Regions from separate parts of the Shewanella septentrionalis genome, predicted to be linked through region 2. Evidence: riboswitches for the same ligand, from Rfam matches in the RefSeq annotation. Region 2 holds a riboswitch; the other holds the start of a gene.
The links. A riboswitch is a leader RNA that binds a small molecule or an ion and turns the genes downstream of it on or off. The one in region 2 is predicted to bind lysine.
Positions count from the first base shown of each region.

Region 1: linked by a shared signal. The riboswitch ahead of NE536_RS00240 (Na+/H+ antiporter NhaC family protein) and the one ahead of lysC (lysine-sensitive aspartokinase 3) in region 2 are both predicted to bind lysine.

Region 1 covers NZ_JAMTCC010000001.1:49,947-58,003, forward strand. The annotation lists gene NE536_RS00230 (M3 family metallopeptidase) at 1-862, shown strand, start outside; gene NE536_RS22900 (GGDEF domain-containing protein) at 1,154-2,053, opposite strand; gene NE536_RS00240 (Na+/H+ antiporter NhaC family protein) at 2,462-4,024, opposite strand; lysine riboswitch at 4,104-4,300, opposite strand; gene NE536_RS00245 (electron transfer flavoprotein subunit alpha/FixB family protein) at 4,396-5,322, opposite strand; gene NE536_RS00250 (electron transfer flavoprotein subunit beta/FixA family protein) at 5,323-6,072, opposite strand; gene NE536_RS00255 (H-NS histone family protein) at 6,384-6,776, shown strand; gene NE536_RS00260 (amidohydrolase family protein) at 6,992-8,057, shown strand, end outside.
Region 2 covers NZ_JAMTCC010000035.1:44,019-52,075, reverse strand. The annotation lists gene NE536_RS17865 (S9 family peptidase) at 1-1,579, shown strand, start outside; gene arcA (two-component system response regulator ArcA) at 1,916-2,632, opposite strand; gene NE536_RS17855 (DUF3293 domain-containing protein) at 3,221-3,655, shown strand; lysine riboswitch at 3,757-3,931, shown strand; gene lysC (lysine-sensitive aspartokinase 3) at 4,082-5,437, shown strand; gene NE536_RS17845 (succinylglutamate desuccinylase/aspartoacylase family protein) at 5,439-6,560, shown strand; gene NE536_RS17840 (zinc transporter ZntB) at 6,664-7,629, opposite strand; gene NE536_RS17835 (YacL family protein) at 7,929-8,057, shown strand, end outside.

The DNA.
Region 1 (8,057 bases), on a different contig from region 2:
CTACGAAATGTTTGATGCCGATGGCTCAAGCATGGCCATTTTCTACGCCGACTATTTTGCCCGTGAAGGTAAACGTGGCGGCGCTTGGATGAGTTCGTTCGTCGGCCAATCCTTCCTCGAAGGCACTAAACCTGTGGTCGTCAATGTGATGAACATTAAGAAAGCGCCAGAGGGTCAACCGACCTTCGTCAGCTATAACGAAGTCACCACCATGTTCCATGAAATGGGCCACGGTACCCACGGTATGTTCTCCAAAGTGACATATCCAAGTCTGGCGGGCACTTCGGTTTCCCGCGACTTTGTCGAATTCCCATCAACCTTCGAAGAAGACTGGGCGGCCCATCCCAAAGTGTTGGCCAACTACGCTAAACACTATGAAACCGGCAAACCCATTCCCGATGAACTACTGCAAAAACTGTTGAAATCCGGCAGCTTTAACCAAGGTTTCGACACACTGGAATACATGGCCGCCGCATTAGTGGATATGGAGTGGCATTCATTAAGCCCAGATGCACCACTGCAAGATGTGGCCACCTTTGAAGCCAATGCCCTGAGAAAGCACGGCTTAAATATCAGCGCCGTACCGCCGCGTTATAAGTCGACCTATTTTGCCCATGCCTTCCCCGGCGGTTACTCGGCAAGTTATTACGCGTATATGTGGAGTGAGATTTTAGCGGCGGATGCCTTTGCCTATGTTCAAACCCAAGGCGGGCTCAATCGTGAAATCGGCATGAAGTACCGCAAAACCATTCGTGAAGTGGGCAATAGCATAGCGCCAATGGAAGCCTACAAAAACTTCCGTGGACAAGAGCCAACGACACAAGGATTGCTAAAACGCCGCGGGCTAGATAGCAATATTTAAATTAATGCTAACAAGCTAATTTCACTCAATTGAATGCCTTTAGGCGATAAATCTTCAGCCAACAATTTGTTGGCTGTTTTTTTAGTTCTTCTTATCACCGCTATGTTTAAGACCAATCACCTTAAATATCTAACCAATTCAGAGCATCAGTGACATTTGAATCCAAGACGCACTGACTTAAATGGCCATATCCCTTTAAGTCAATGCAACACGTAAAGAGTGTGCCTGCAAGGCAAATAAAGAGCGGATTAAAAGCAATTTATACCTTAATAATCATATAGATACTAAAAATTATTGGTATAACGCAACCCGATTACGTCCCGCTGCTTTGGCAGCATACATAGCCTCATCTGCAAATTGAAATAATCGCTGTGCATCCGTTATCTGCTGTGGATAAGTGACAGCCACCCCAACGCTAACAGTGATCGTAAACTCACGCTCTATAAAACGAAAAACACTCGCAGACAAGTTTTGGCGAATCGTTTCAGCTAACGCCAACGCTTTTTCCTCAGTTGCATTAGGCAATAGAATCACAAACTCTTCACCGCCATAGCGTGCAACCTTTATATTATCCTCGATTAATCTATTTAAAATGAGACCAATTTGGCTTAAACAATGATCACCTGTCAAATGTCCATAAGAGTCATTGATCATTTTAAAATGGTCAATATCGACAAGAAGTAAGCCATAGCTTTGACGAGACTCTACTGCCTGCTGGATCTCTTGTTCAAAAATCTGATTGAAACTACGCTGATTCATTAAACCCGTTAAGTCATCGGTACGAGCCAATTCGGCGAGCTTAGCCGAGTAGTTTTTTAACAAATACGCCTGATGAAACAAAGACCAATATTCCCTATGGTGCATCATAGCGATCCTATAAACAGGTACTGTAGAGGCCCATAGCAAACAGGCAATATACACATTATCACTCCCCTGTTTGGTAAAATAAGCAATCGAAATGGGCAAAATATAGCTAATGAGGTAAATGCGTAATTGCACTTTATCGATACAGAGACTCAGGCTAATAAAGGCATATAAAATGCCAAAAATAACCATAATGAAATGACCCATAGACTCAAACTCTGGATGGTAGACAATAAAAGCAGTCACTCCACTCCAAGTGGCACTATTGGCTAACAATCCCACATAAAGCCCTAAACGATTGGTATGCGGATCTTTCTTAGATTTCACATAAAAATCATATACAAAACTCAAACGAATTACGCCAGATGACGCCAGATGACGCCAAGAATGCAAAACATACCCACATCAATTCCCAAGGAATAATATTGCCTAATAGCACATTGTAAGGAATAACAATACAGCTCCAGCAGGCAACATAAATGAGGGCACCAGTAAACATGCGCCAAGTGATATCCCGATTGAACTCAATAAGTGCATCCTGCTGGTAGTCATCATGATTTTTAGGTCGCACACTTATCCTTTACTATTCATAACCCGTTTCATTATAGATGAAAAAAGGCACAAACCTTAGCTTGTGCCTTAATGCTTATGCATTCGCAATGTTACAAAACTCTAGATTCAAAATACTGGTATTGCGCCTACATGTTTAAAATAAAAATAGTCGTAACTTACGTGTTAAACACTTTTAGACTTAATTTTCAGCACAATAACACTGAGCACAAATACTAGCGCACACGCGACTAAACCCGCGGAGACTGATTCAGTAAATCCAAGTACCACATAACCCGTTAAGCTAATAAACGCCGCAATCAATGCATACGGTAGCTGAGTGACCACATGGTCGATATGGTGACAACTCGCGCCCGTAGACGACAAAATCGTGGTATCGGAAATCGGTGAACAGTGATCGCCAAATACCGCGCCCGCCAGCACAGAGGCAAGCATAGGTAACATCATGCCAGTGTGACTTCCCATCGCCATATCCGCAGCAATCGGCAACATGATACCGAACGTGCCCCAGCTAGTACCGGTTGAGAACGCAGTAATACCCGCTAACACAAACATAAGCGCTGGCAAAAACGCGAACGGAATATTGCCCGTCGCGAGACTCGCCATAAACTTACCAGTTTCGAGCTGGCCAATCACGCCTGCGATAGTCCAAGCAAATAACAGGATATAAATCGCTGGCAGCATAGAGCGAGCGCCCTGCACTATGCCTTTGACTATCATTGATTTCTCAACGCCTTGGACTAAATTCAATATCAGCGAAATCGCTAAACCGATTAATGCACCAAAGAAAAGGGATGAACTGACATCGGTTTTCTCAAACGCTGAAATAATATTAAATTCAATCCCTTCAGCGGCAAGTACTTGAGCGCCACTGTTGATCATAAAATACAGGGTCGCAAATACCAGCACAGTAATTGGCAGGAATAAGCCTAAGATCTTACCGGTTTCGGCTTCGGGTAAATCCGCATTCGCCCCTGGCGGTAATCCCTTTGACTCATCGTATAAATTACCACGTTGGGCATTGAGTTCATGCTCGCGCATTGGCCCAACATCTAATCCCATAAAAACTACGAAAAGTAATAATAACAAAGAGAAGATTGCGTAGAAATTCATTGGGATCATTTGAATAAAAATACTCAAATGACCCGTATCAGCAAAACCGTGGGCCGTTAATATTCCACCAATAAGCGCAATAATATAGGCGCCCCAACTTGATACAGGAGAAATAACGCACACAGGAGCGGCAGTCGAATCTAATAAATAAGCTAACTTAGCGCGGGAAATATAATAACGGTCGGTAACAGGTCTAGCGACCGAACCTACGACTAAGCTATTGAAATAGTCGTCAATAAAAACCACACAACCTAAAAACATGGTTAATAGTTTAGCGTCACGTTTATTACGTATATGTAAACGCGCCCAATCGGCAAAAGCCCGCGCGCTGCCACTGACGGTAATTAACGCTGTGATCATTCCCAGTACAATTAAGAAACCGAGAATATATAAGTTCCACGAATTAAGGCCTTCGCCCGTCCAAAAAAGTCCTTTAACGCCATTAAATACAAATTCACCCGTCGCTACAGGTGAAAATTGATTGAGCAATAAAGCACCAATTAAAATACCTAACCCCAAAGAAAGCAGTACACGGCGAGTTAAGATCGCCAACACAATAGCCACCGCAGGCGGCAGCAAGGAAAGTGCCGAATCGGCATAATTCATAACAGTCATTGATTATTATCTTCGTTAAATACGAATGGAGGGCGACTGAACTGGTGGGGAAAGGCAATAGATACCCAAGGTCACCTGTCCTATCAGTAGCGCTCCATAGTAACTATTTCCAACATCCGTATCGGAAAATACTATGGCAGTGTTGCACCTATTAAGTGCAACCCCAGCAGTTGATCGTGATAAATCGAACCACTTCGGCACCAAATCCTTTCGCAATCGATCAACGGAATCACCCTACTGATCACTACTAATATTTGGCGCGCCTCTACTTCTAAGAACGCCCGTACGCGGGCGTGAGGCACATAAAAACATAAGCGGCTTAGCAGATGCTACCGCAAAGCCACTTAATGTGACCCAGATCACAGATTAAATCAACCGAGACTTGTGATCAGCTCAGGAACCGCCTCAAATAAGTCCGCAACTAAGCCATAATCGGCAACTTGGAAAATAGGCGCTTCAGCGTCTTTGTTGATAGCAACGATAACTTTCGCGTCTTTCATGCCCGCTAAATGTTGAATCGCGCCAGAAATACCCACGGCAATATAGAGATTAGGCGCCACAATCTTACCAGTTTGACCCACTTGTAAATCGTTAGGCACAAAACCCGCGTCAACGGCTGCGCGTGATGCGCCAACCGCAGCACCGAGCTTGTCAGCAAGCTGCTCTAACATGCCGAAGTTTTCACCACTACCCATTCCGCGGCCGCCAGATACGATAATGCCAGCATTACCTAATTCTGGACGAGCAGATACCGTCAAAGATTGAGAAACAAACTGAGTTCTCGCTTCAAACACTTTATCGAGTGTCGTCACAGCCGCGCTGTTACCTTCTGGTGCAGCATCAAAGGCACTGGCGCGCACTGTCATCACTTTGATGGCATCATGGCTTTGCACTGTCGCTAAGGCGTTACCCGCATACACAGGGCGCACAAAAGTATCCGCACTGACGACGGTAATGACTTCAGAGATTTGCGCAACATCTAATAATGCAGCCACACGCGGAAGCGTGTCCTTACCTAAGCTCGAAGCAGAAGCCAGAATGTGGCCATAGTTTGGCGCTAAGTCCACCAGCAATTTGGCAAAATTTTCCGCTAAATGCGCTTCATACACGCTGGCATCGGCAACGAGCACTTGGCTAACGCCTTGTAGCGCTTGTGCAGCTTGGACAACCGCGCCACATTGGTGACCCGCAACCAATACGTGCACTTCATCGCCAATAGCGCGGGCGGCAGTGACGATTTTTGCCGTATCGAGTTTCAGTGCGGCATTATCATGTTCAGCTAATACTAAAATGGCCATTTAGATCACCTTCGCTTCATTTTTTAACTTTTCAACTAGCTCAGCTACCGACGCTACCATGATGCCTGCTTTACGTTCTGCTGGCGGAGTGACCTTCACAACCGTTTGGTGACTCTTTAATGTCACGCCTAAGTCGGCCACAGTAAAGACTTCTAATGGCTTACGCTTGGCTTTCATAATGTTAGGCAGTGAAGCATAACGAGGTTCGTTCAAACGTAGATCGGCAGTCACAACTGCAGGCAGCGGCATAAGTAAGGTTTGCATACCACCGTCAACTTCGCGAGCGACTTGCACAGAATGACCTTCTAATTTGATCTCAGAAGCAAAGGTCGCCTGTGGCATATCCATCAGCGCCGCGAACATTTGACCAGTTTGATTGTTATCGCCATCGATAGATTGCTTACCAAAAATCACCAGTTCAGCTTGTTCTTTGTCTTGTACCGCTTTGAGCAATTTGGCGATAGATACTGGCACCAGTTCGTCTTCAGTATCGATATGGATCGCACGGTCTGCACCTAATGCGAGCGCAGTACGCAATTGTTCTTGAACGGCTTTATTACCAATACTGACAACAACCACTTCAGTAGCGCTACCCGCTTCTTTTAAACGAACCGCTTCTTCTACTGCGATTTCACAAAAAGGGTTCAACGCCATTTTCAGGTTTGCGGTGTCAACACTTGTATTGTCAGCTTTGACCCTGACCTTCACATTGGCATCAACAACGCGCTTAACGGGCACCAATACTTTCATAGGGTTTCCTTCCTACACTTTCATGTACATGGACAAAACATTGGTTAATACCAATGCAGGATAGAGCAACTTTACGTCCTGTTAACGTTAACGTCAACCAAAGTCAAACGCCTGTTTGCATTTTTTAATCCTCAGCAACGGCTACTTTTTTGAACACTTATTTGAGGAAATAAGAAAAGTTCAAAATATAAATAATATTTAATTTACTTAAAACGCATAATTTTATTTGATTCGAGCTATATTAGTTTCTATCATTTAGGTGTTGTTCACCATTATCCTGTATTAAAAATTAGAGTGGGACGAAAATAGATATGAGCGAATTTTTAGAGATATTAACTCACGGCCGTCGTTTTAAAGCAGCAGTTAAAGAACTTAGCGTTGAAGAGTTACGTGATTTAGCCGACAAATTAGATAAAATTTTAGTAGAACGCGAGTCTATGGCTGAGGAAGAAGAACAAGCCATGGCAGCTCGTAATGCTAAGATTGAAGAAATCCGTCAACAAATGGAAGCCGTTGGTTTATCAATTGATGACTTAGGTGGCGTAGCTGTTAAAGCAACCGCGAAAAAACGCGCTCCTCGTCCAGCTAAATACCAAATCGAAGTTGACGGTGAAATGGTTCAGTGGACTGGCCAAGGCCGTATGCCAACCGTATTTAAGAACGAGATCAACAAAGGTCGTTCTATGGAAGATTTCTTAATCTAATCCAATTCGGTGTGGCGGTTCGAGTAACCAACACCTATTTGCATAAAAGCTCGCATTCATTGCGGGCTTTTTTATATCCATTATTGGCTGCAATCTAAAACAACAAGCGTAAATCCCACGCCTCATTCCCGCTCAAATTGCGTTACAATTCAACCTTAGTATTTACATCTGCTTTCAGTTACTCTTTATTCACCCTCACTCGATTGAATAAAATAATGCAGATAAACAATAAGATAATTATAAGCTGCAGCATAATCGCTAGCTTAGTCTCACAGACCACATATGCCCAAATCAATACAGGGACAACCTCCAATAAACTCACGGCTTTTACCCATGCTGAATTAATCATTGCGCCGGGTAAGCGTTTAAGTGATGCCACTTTATTGGTTGAAAATAATCGAATTAAAGCCATTATTGAGCACGGTGACATTCCCGCTGGCGCATTTAAAATCGATTTGAGTGGTTATACTATTTACCCTGGATTTATCGATCCTTTCACCGATTATGGGATTGAGTTCGAATATCCAAAACTTGGGCTCACTCGCCCTGTCTATGATATTAAACGTATCGGCGGCAATGCGGACAATGGCGCAATTCATTCTGAAAAAGAATGGTTTAATTACGTTTATCCCAATAAAGAACGCGCTAAAGAGTGGATCAATAATGGTTTTACGAGTGTGCAAAGTAGCAAACTCGACGGAATCTTCCGAGGGACGGGTGTTAGCCTGTCATTAGCAGAAAAAACCGCCAATGAAGTGATTTATCGCGCCCGCAGTCAACCTTTTATGGCATTCGATAAAGGCTCATCTGAACAAGATTATCCGTCATCATTAATGGGCAGTATTGCACTTATTAGACAAACCTTTGCCGACGCCAATTGGTATAACCAAAATAAAAACAAATCAGCCAATGGCGCAATAAACAATCAAGTCGAATTTAATATCGCCTTTGAACGCTTAGATGATTTAACCGATAAGCAAATTATCTTTGAAACCAAAAATCTCAATGATCAATTGCGCGCCGCCCATTTACTCAAAGAACATAAACTGTCAGCCAATCTACTCGGTAATGGTCAAGAATACTCGCGCATCAATGAGTTAAAGGCGCTGAACTACCCGTTAATCTTGCCTTTAAACTATCCACAAGCACCTGATGTCGGGACAGATGATGCCGATCGCGAAGTGTCACTGGCGGATTTAAGACAGTGGGAACGTGCGCCAACCAATCCAGCAGAAGTTGCCAAAGCAGGTATTCCCTTCGCGCTAACGCAGTTTGGTATTA
Region 2 (8,057 bases):
TGATGAGTCCGGTGTCGAGCAAGTAACCCGTAACGAAATCTATGCTGATGGTATTAAACTTACTGAGCAGCGCTATCCCTATGCCGGCAAAAACAACGTCGATATCGCCCTCGGTGTGGTCACGTTAAAAGATAAGGCTATCAATTGGGTAAAGTTGCGCGAAGATCATAGCGATGAGAATAGCGAAGACAAGAGCAAAGATATTTACCTGCCGCGGGTCGATTGGTTGCCCGATAGCAAACACTTGTCGTTCCAGTGGCAGAGCCGCGATCAACATCAGCTCGATTTGCAGTTAGTGGCGTTAGATGCACTGACTAAGCCAAAAACCTTAGTGAAAGAACGCAGTGATGCTTGGGTAAACCTCAATAACGATCTGCATTTCTTAAAACAGCAGTCTGCCTTTATTTGGGCGTCTGAGCGTGACGGCTTTAATCATCTGTATCTTTTTGACTTAAAAGGCAAACTCAAAACGCAATTGACTAAGGGCGAGTGGGCTGTCGATGAGTTGGAATACATAGATGAAACCGCAGGCTGGGTGTATTTCACCGGCCGTAAAGACACGCCAATTGAGAAACAGCTTTATCGCGTGCCTTTAGCGGGCGGCAAGGTTGAGCGCGTGAGCAAGCAAGCGGGGATGCACAATCCTGTTTTCGCCGATAATCAGAGTGTCTACCTTGATTATTTCAACAGCTTATCTCAGCCACCGCAAATCAGTTTACACGGTGACGAGGGCCAGCAACTGGCTTGGGTCGAGCAAAATGCGGTTAAGCAAGGTCATCCTTTATATGACTATGCTGGATTGTGGCAAATCCCAGAATTTGGTGAACTGAAAGCCGAAGATGGCCAAGTGCTGCAAACCCGTTTATTCAAACCCGTTCCCTTCGATGCAAGCAAGAAATACCCTGTCGTAGTGCGAGTTTACGGTGGGCCGCACGCCCAGTTAGTGACTAATAGCTGGAGTGAGCAGGACTACTTTACCCAGTATCTGGTGCAACAAGGGTATGTGGTATTCCAGTTGGATAACCGCGGCAGCGCCCACAGAGGCACTCAGTTCGAGCAGGTGATTTACCGTCATTTGGGCGAAGCTGAAGTGAATGATCAAAAAGTGGGGGTGGATTATTTACGGAGTCTGCCCTTTGTCGATGCCGATAATGTGGCGATTTACGGCCACAGCTACGGTGGTTATATGGCCTTGATGAGTTTATTTAAGGCGCCGGATTACTTTAAAGCCGCGATTTCGGGCGCACCTGTGACCGACTGGCGCTTGTATGACACCCATTATACTGAGCGTTACTTAGGTCATCCCGAAGGTAATGAAAAGGGTTATGAAGCCAGCAGCGTGTTCCCATACGTGAAAAACTATCAAGCGGGTCTGTTGATGTATCACGGCATGGCTGACGATAACGTCTTGTTTGAAAACAGCACTCGAGTTTATAAAGCGCTGCAGGATGAAGGTAAATTATTCCAGATGATCGATTATCCGGGATCTAAACATTCGATGCGTGGCGAGAAAGTGCGTAATCACTTATACCGCTCACTGGCCGATTTCCTCGATAGGCAGTTGAAAAACGCTAAGTAGCGCGAGATAGAGAGCGGGCCTGCTTGCGTATGCTGCTATGCCTTACGTATACGTTGTAGGCTTGCTCCTTGTTTAGCTCTTATATCACTCGCTCTCATTAGCGCTGATAGGTTGAGCTTGTTTTATAATTATGCTGCTGTTTTATAAATATTTTTGTTTCTATTTTTGACATCGGCTTTGCCATCAACCTGACTCTTAACTCTGTAAGCGTCGCCTATTAATCTGATTCGCTAAATTTTAGACATAAAAAAAACCAGATCCTAGGATCTGGTTTTTTGTGAATTGATGCTTATCGAATCAATCCTGTTGCTAATGCGAGTGTCGCTTAGCGGGCAATTAGCCTTCTAAGTTACCGCAAAAGCGATAGCCTTCACCGTGAATAGTCGCGATGATTTCTGGCGTATCTGGCAAGCTTTCGAAATGCTTGCGGATACGACGGATAGTCACGTCTACAGTACGATCGTGTGGCTTAAGTTCACGGCCAGTCATTTTCATCAGTAGATCGGCACGAGTCAAAATTTTGCCTGGGTTTTCAACAAAGTGCAGCATAGCGCGGAATTCGCTACGTGGCAGTTTGTAAGATTCACCCTGTGGGCTCACTAATGAACGGCTGTTGATCTCTAAGCTCCAATCGTTGAAGCGATAGTATTCTACTGAGCTCTTTTCTTCGACTTCGGCACCAGCGCTGTTGACGCGAGTCAGAAGGTTACGAGCACGAATCGTCAATTCACGTGGGTTGAACGGCTTGGTAATATAATCGTCCGCGCCAATTTCAAGCCCAAGGATTTTGTCGACTTCGTTGTCACGACCTGTCAGGAAGATCAGACCGATGTTGTTGATTTCACGTAGTTCACGTGCCAACAACAGGCCATTCTTGCCTGGCAAGTTAATGTCCATAACGACCAAGTTAATTTTGTTTTCCTGCATAGCCTTATGCATTTCTGCGCCATCATTGGCCTCAGTTACCACATACCCTTCTGCCTCGAAAATACTTCTCAGCGTGTTACGGGTAACGGCTTCATCTTCAACGATCAGAATGTGCGGATTTTGCATATTATTTACCTAAATTTTAATCAGTTTATACTAACCAATAAGAGCAACTTACTTCGGGCTCTTATATTCATAAAAGCGTTGATACTTCCTTGAACTGCTTTGTGCTCAAAAGGAAAATCTTTAAGGTGACATCTATATCTGGATGTAGATTAAGTGCACGTTTAAGTGTAATACGAGAAAACGTAATCAGTACCAACTTCGATAAGCAATAGTTAGAATAAGTTCCTTAACTATTGTTTTTTTTAAATGTTTAAAAGACAAATCAAATGTAGAACACATTTTAAACAGATGCCCGGTCAGTTCACGTTACTTAAAGCGATATATGTAACAAACTGTATTGAACGATAAGCATCTTGCTCAATCTGTTTCAACTCACCAGTACGTACATTGTACTCGTTTTAGTCATTTGTTAACAAATGAAATGTTAACAAATTTTAGGTGAGTCGGGTTTTTTACCATGATATTTACTTTAGCTATTGATTAGTATAACTAATGTATTTGCGATTCCTGTGAGCCAGTTCACGCCTCTTTGGATTTTACAATCACTCTGCTACACTAGCCTGGGTTCATTTTTCGATTAGACTACCAATGGACAATACGACTCAAGATTTGTGGCAATGTTACCAAGCGCCGTTATTTTTGCTGACTCAAGCATTATCCTGTGATTTTTCCTTTGCTGTTATTACTGCTCATAATCCCGCTTCAAAGCTGCTTTCTCCCAGTCAAAACCGTTTACTCGATCGCCAACTTCTCCGTGAAATTGAATTACTCGGCAGTCCCTATCGTGCTTTAGTGGGCGCGGCGCCGGATTTATCCCACATGGAAAAAAGCTGGGCCGTGTTTATCGATAGAACGATGGCGTTGCAATTGGGGAAGAAATTTAATCAGTACGCGATTTATGTAGTCGAACAAGGGGAGGTGAGCTTAGTGCCTTGCACTTTGGCCGGACATGATGAAGTGTGTTTAGGCAAATTTAGTGATTATGTGCAGCTGGTATACGAGTTGCCCGATTTAAGCACTTAGTTGTTTTCAAAAGATTTTATTTAAATTATTCATTTGTTATGAAATTAGCATTGACTTCATTAGGGGTTTATTGCTACTTTTTTCGTCCCTTTCCCTAGGAAAGGAACAGAAGAGGAGCGTTAACTAGGTAGTCGGTCAGAGGAGCACAAACTCCAGCGATGACTGATGAGGGAGATTAACGCCGAGGCATAGATATGGTTGCTGCATGTTTATGTCGGTCGATCAGGCTGAATCCTGACGATTGTCACCTGTAATTGGTGGAGAGCTTCTGGTGACGATTGCTGTTTCCCTTCTTTTGGGGTGCGTTATCATTGAGCACCAGGCTCTTCGAACGAAGTCAGTTCGGAGTGTGATCATGTTAGTTAATCAATATCTTATTCAATCTGCATTTATTTGTTGCCCTACGTGTTTCACGGAGGTGCGCTAATGTCCCTCGTTGTCGCAAAATTTGGTGGCACCTCAGTCGCCGACTATAACGCTATGAATCGCTGTGCCGACATAGTGTTAGCCAATCCTCATTGCCGTTTAGTCGTGGTCAGCGCATCGAGTGGCGTGACTAATCTGTTAGTTGAATTGACGCAAGAATCCATCAACGACGATGGTCGATTACAGCGATTAAAACAAATTGCCCAAATTCAATATGCGATTTTAGATAAGCTCGGTCGTCCTAACGATGTGGCCGCCGCATTAGATAAATTATTGAGTCGCATGTCAGTATTGAGTGACGCGCTCGCATCACAACGCAGCAAAGCGACCATGGATGAGTTGTTGTCCCTCGGTGAGCAATGTTCTTCGGCGTTGTTTTCAGCAGTCATCCGCGAGAAAGGTGTTAACTCCAGCGCCTTCGATGTACGCCGAGTATTACGTACCGACAGCCACTTTGGCCGCGCGGAACCTCAGGTTGAGCAGATTGCGACTTTAGCTCGTGATTATCTTCAGCCACTATTAGCGGAACAAGTGATTGTCACACAAGGCTTTATCGGTGCCGATGAAGCAGGTCAAACGACCACATTAGGCCGCGGTGGTAGTGATTATTCTGCTGCGCTGTTAGCCGAAGCGCTACGCGCCTCAGCGGTCGAGATTTGGACCGATGTCGCAGGGATTTATACAACCGATCCTCGCCTTGCGCCCAATGCCTTTCCGATTGCCGAGATCAGCTTTAATGAAGCCGCCGAGATGGCGACCTTTGGTGCCAAGGTATTGCATCCTGCGACCATTCTTCCTGCCGTTCGTCAGCAAATTCAAGTGTTTGTGGGTTCAAGTAAAGAGCCTGAAAAGGGCGGGACTTGGATCCGTCATCAAGTGGAAGATGCGCCCGTATTCCGCGCTGTGGCTTTGCGCCGCGATCAAACGCTGTTAAATCTTCACAGCTTGCAAATGTTGCATGCACAGGGCTTTTTAGCGGAAACCTTTGCGACATTGGTGCGACATAAGATCAGTGTGGATTTAATTACCACCTCAGAAGTGAACGTGTCTCTAACCCTCGATAAAACTGGCTCAGATTCAAGTGGCCAAGGTTTGTTGAGTGAGGCATTGTTGCAAGAATTATCACAGCATTGCCGGGTGCGCGTCGAAGATGGATTAGCCTTAGTGGCGATTATCGGTAACCGCATTGCGACCACGCCGGGTATTTGTCGCCGTGTGTTTGAAGTGTTAGAACCACACAATGTGCGGATGATTTGCCAAGGCGCCAGCCCACATAATCTGTGTGTGTTAGTGGCAGAATCGGAAGCGGCGCAAGTGGTGAAATCGCTGCATCAAAATCTGTTCGAAGGCGCTTAATATGCTGCCGACAACATCGTCTCTGCAAATTGGCGAGCTTGCCGCAGGGCAAGCGCTTACCTTGCCTATTTACCATTTTAAGCCGAGCGACGATAAGGCGACTGGCCCCAAAGTGTATATTCAGGCCAATGTCCACGGCGCTGAAGTGCAAGGTAATGCGGTGATTTATCAGTTGATGAAGCAGCTCGAACTCTGTGACATCCGCGGTGAAATCACCTTAGTACCATTAGCCAATCCTCTTGGGATCAACCAAAAAAGTGGTGAGTTTACCCTCGGCCGATTTGACCCTATTACGGGGGCGAACTGGAATCGTGAGTACTTGAATCATGCTATCGATTTGCCGACTTGGTATAGCGAACATGCTAAGCTGAGTGATAACGAGCTGATCCAAGCTTATCGCAGTACTTTGGTTGAAGCCTGTCAGCAAAAATTACGGCATGAATGGGGCATTACTACTGGCCATAGGCTTGCGGTTAATCTGCAGATTATGGCCCACGGCGCGGATATAGTGCTCGATCTACACACGGGGCCTAAATCCTGTAAGCATTTGTATTGTCCTGAATATGACTTAGCTGCCGCGCAGTTTTTGTTGATCCCTTATACGCTTGTTATCCCCAACACCTTTGGTGGTGCTATGGATGAGGCGGCGTTTTGTCCTTGGTGGCAATTAAGTGATTTTGCAAAAGCGCAGGGGCGAGATTTAGCCGTTGCTGTGTCAGCGTTAACCTTAGAATTGGCGAGCCAAGAGCGCGTCTGTCTTGAGGATGCGTTGGTTGATGCCCAAGGGATTTTGGCGTATTTAAGCCACCGCGGCGTGATCGCTGAAACCGTTGACCCCGCTAAAATGCAGCGCTTTGGTTGTTACCTTAAAGACTATAAAAAGTATCACGCACCAAGTTCAGGGTTAGTGGAATACCTCGCTCCAGTGGGTGAACCACTGGCTGCGGGACAGCCCTTAGTAAATTTACTGCGAATGGATTTATACGGTACGGCAGATGAGCTAAAGACGGTCAGTTTGCCGCAGGACTGCGTGCCGATTTTGCACTTTGCTTCGGCATCTGTGCACCAAGGGACAGAGCTTTATAAAGTCATGACTCATGTGTTTGAGTTGCCGACGACATAATCGCCCGCTTAGAGCATAAGCATTAGCTCACAACATTCAGCTTATAAGAATGAACGAAAACAACGCCAATCCTAATCGATTGGCGTTGTTGTTTTTAAGGTGGCTATAACCACTTAAATCGATAAAACAGCGCCATTTGTAGGGCGACGAGTGAGATTAATATGCCGCAGAAGGTGGCGAAGGCCCAAGTGTTGTCGGCGCCCGGTATGCCGCCAATATTGACTCCGAGTAAGCCCGTTAAAAAACCCAATGGTAAGAAGATGGCTGACACTAAAGATAAGAAATATAAGCGCTTATTGAGCTGCTCCGATTGTTGACTGAGTAATTCTTCCTGAGTCACATTCGCCCTATCGCGCAGGGCATCGAGATCTTCAATGGTACGGATAAGCTTATCGTTTGTTTCCCTGAGTTTAAGTCGCTCCGAATCGTTAAACAGACTAACTTGCTCGGAAATCATTTTTGAAAAGGCTTCACGTTGGGGCGCTAAATAGCGGCGAATGGCGACAGTTTGGCGGCGCAGTTCAGCGATATCGGTGCGTAAGTCTTTTACATTGCCTGAGACAACGAGCTCTTCTAAATCAGAGAGTTGTTCTTCTAACTTATCGATGAACTCGACTTTACGGTTAGTGAGTCGCTCGCAGACAGCGACGATAAAGTCGCCCGTAGTTGCAGGCCCATTGCCCTCAAGGATCAGCTCGGCGACATCTTTGACCGACTGTAACTCGCGATCGCAGGTGGATATGATCCGCTGTTTATCGGCATAAATACGCACGGCAACCATGTCTTCGGGAGCTGAATTGGGGTTGAGGTTGACGCCGCGTAACGCGAGCAATATGCCTTCGCCGGCGATAACGGCGCGGGGGCGAGTATCTTGGGCGAGTAGAGCATCACTCTCGACCTTCGGCAGGCCGCTATTGAGTATCCAGTGGCGCGCCTTTTTATTGCGATAGCGAAGGTGCAACCAGAGTAGACCATCCTGCGGATCCCATTTTTCGATCTGTTCTAAGCTTAAGGTGGAACCCGCTTGGGCGCCGCTTAGCACTAAACTGTAGATAAATCCTTCGTGCATATCGCATTCCATATAACTTTCAAAATCATACAAACAAGCTAACTGATTTTGCCATGAAAATGAAGTCAGTACTCGTGCTTAACGGCATGGCAACGCGCTTTATACTGCGTTTAAGGCTTTCGACAGAGCACCACTATGCCTTCAAGCCTTCACCTTGCCTAAAGCGCGTTGAACTCCCGCTGAATGAACAGATATTTAGTACGATTGGTATTAAATCGGCTGTGCTGCGTGGGGCGAGCAACTTCGCCAAGGATAGGTTAAAATTAGCATTAGTAGGCTTAGAGCAAAGAGACAATAAAATGGAATACGAATTTCGGCGTAACAGTTTAACCGGCACCTTTCTGGCCAGCTTTAGCATGGATCATGAAGTGCTGGGGCAATGGTTTACAGAAGAATTGGGGCCTGAGTTAGCCAAAATTCAGCAAGTG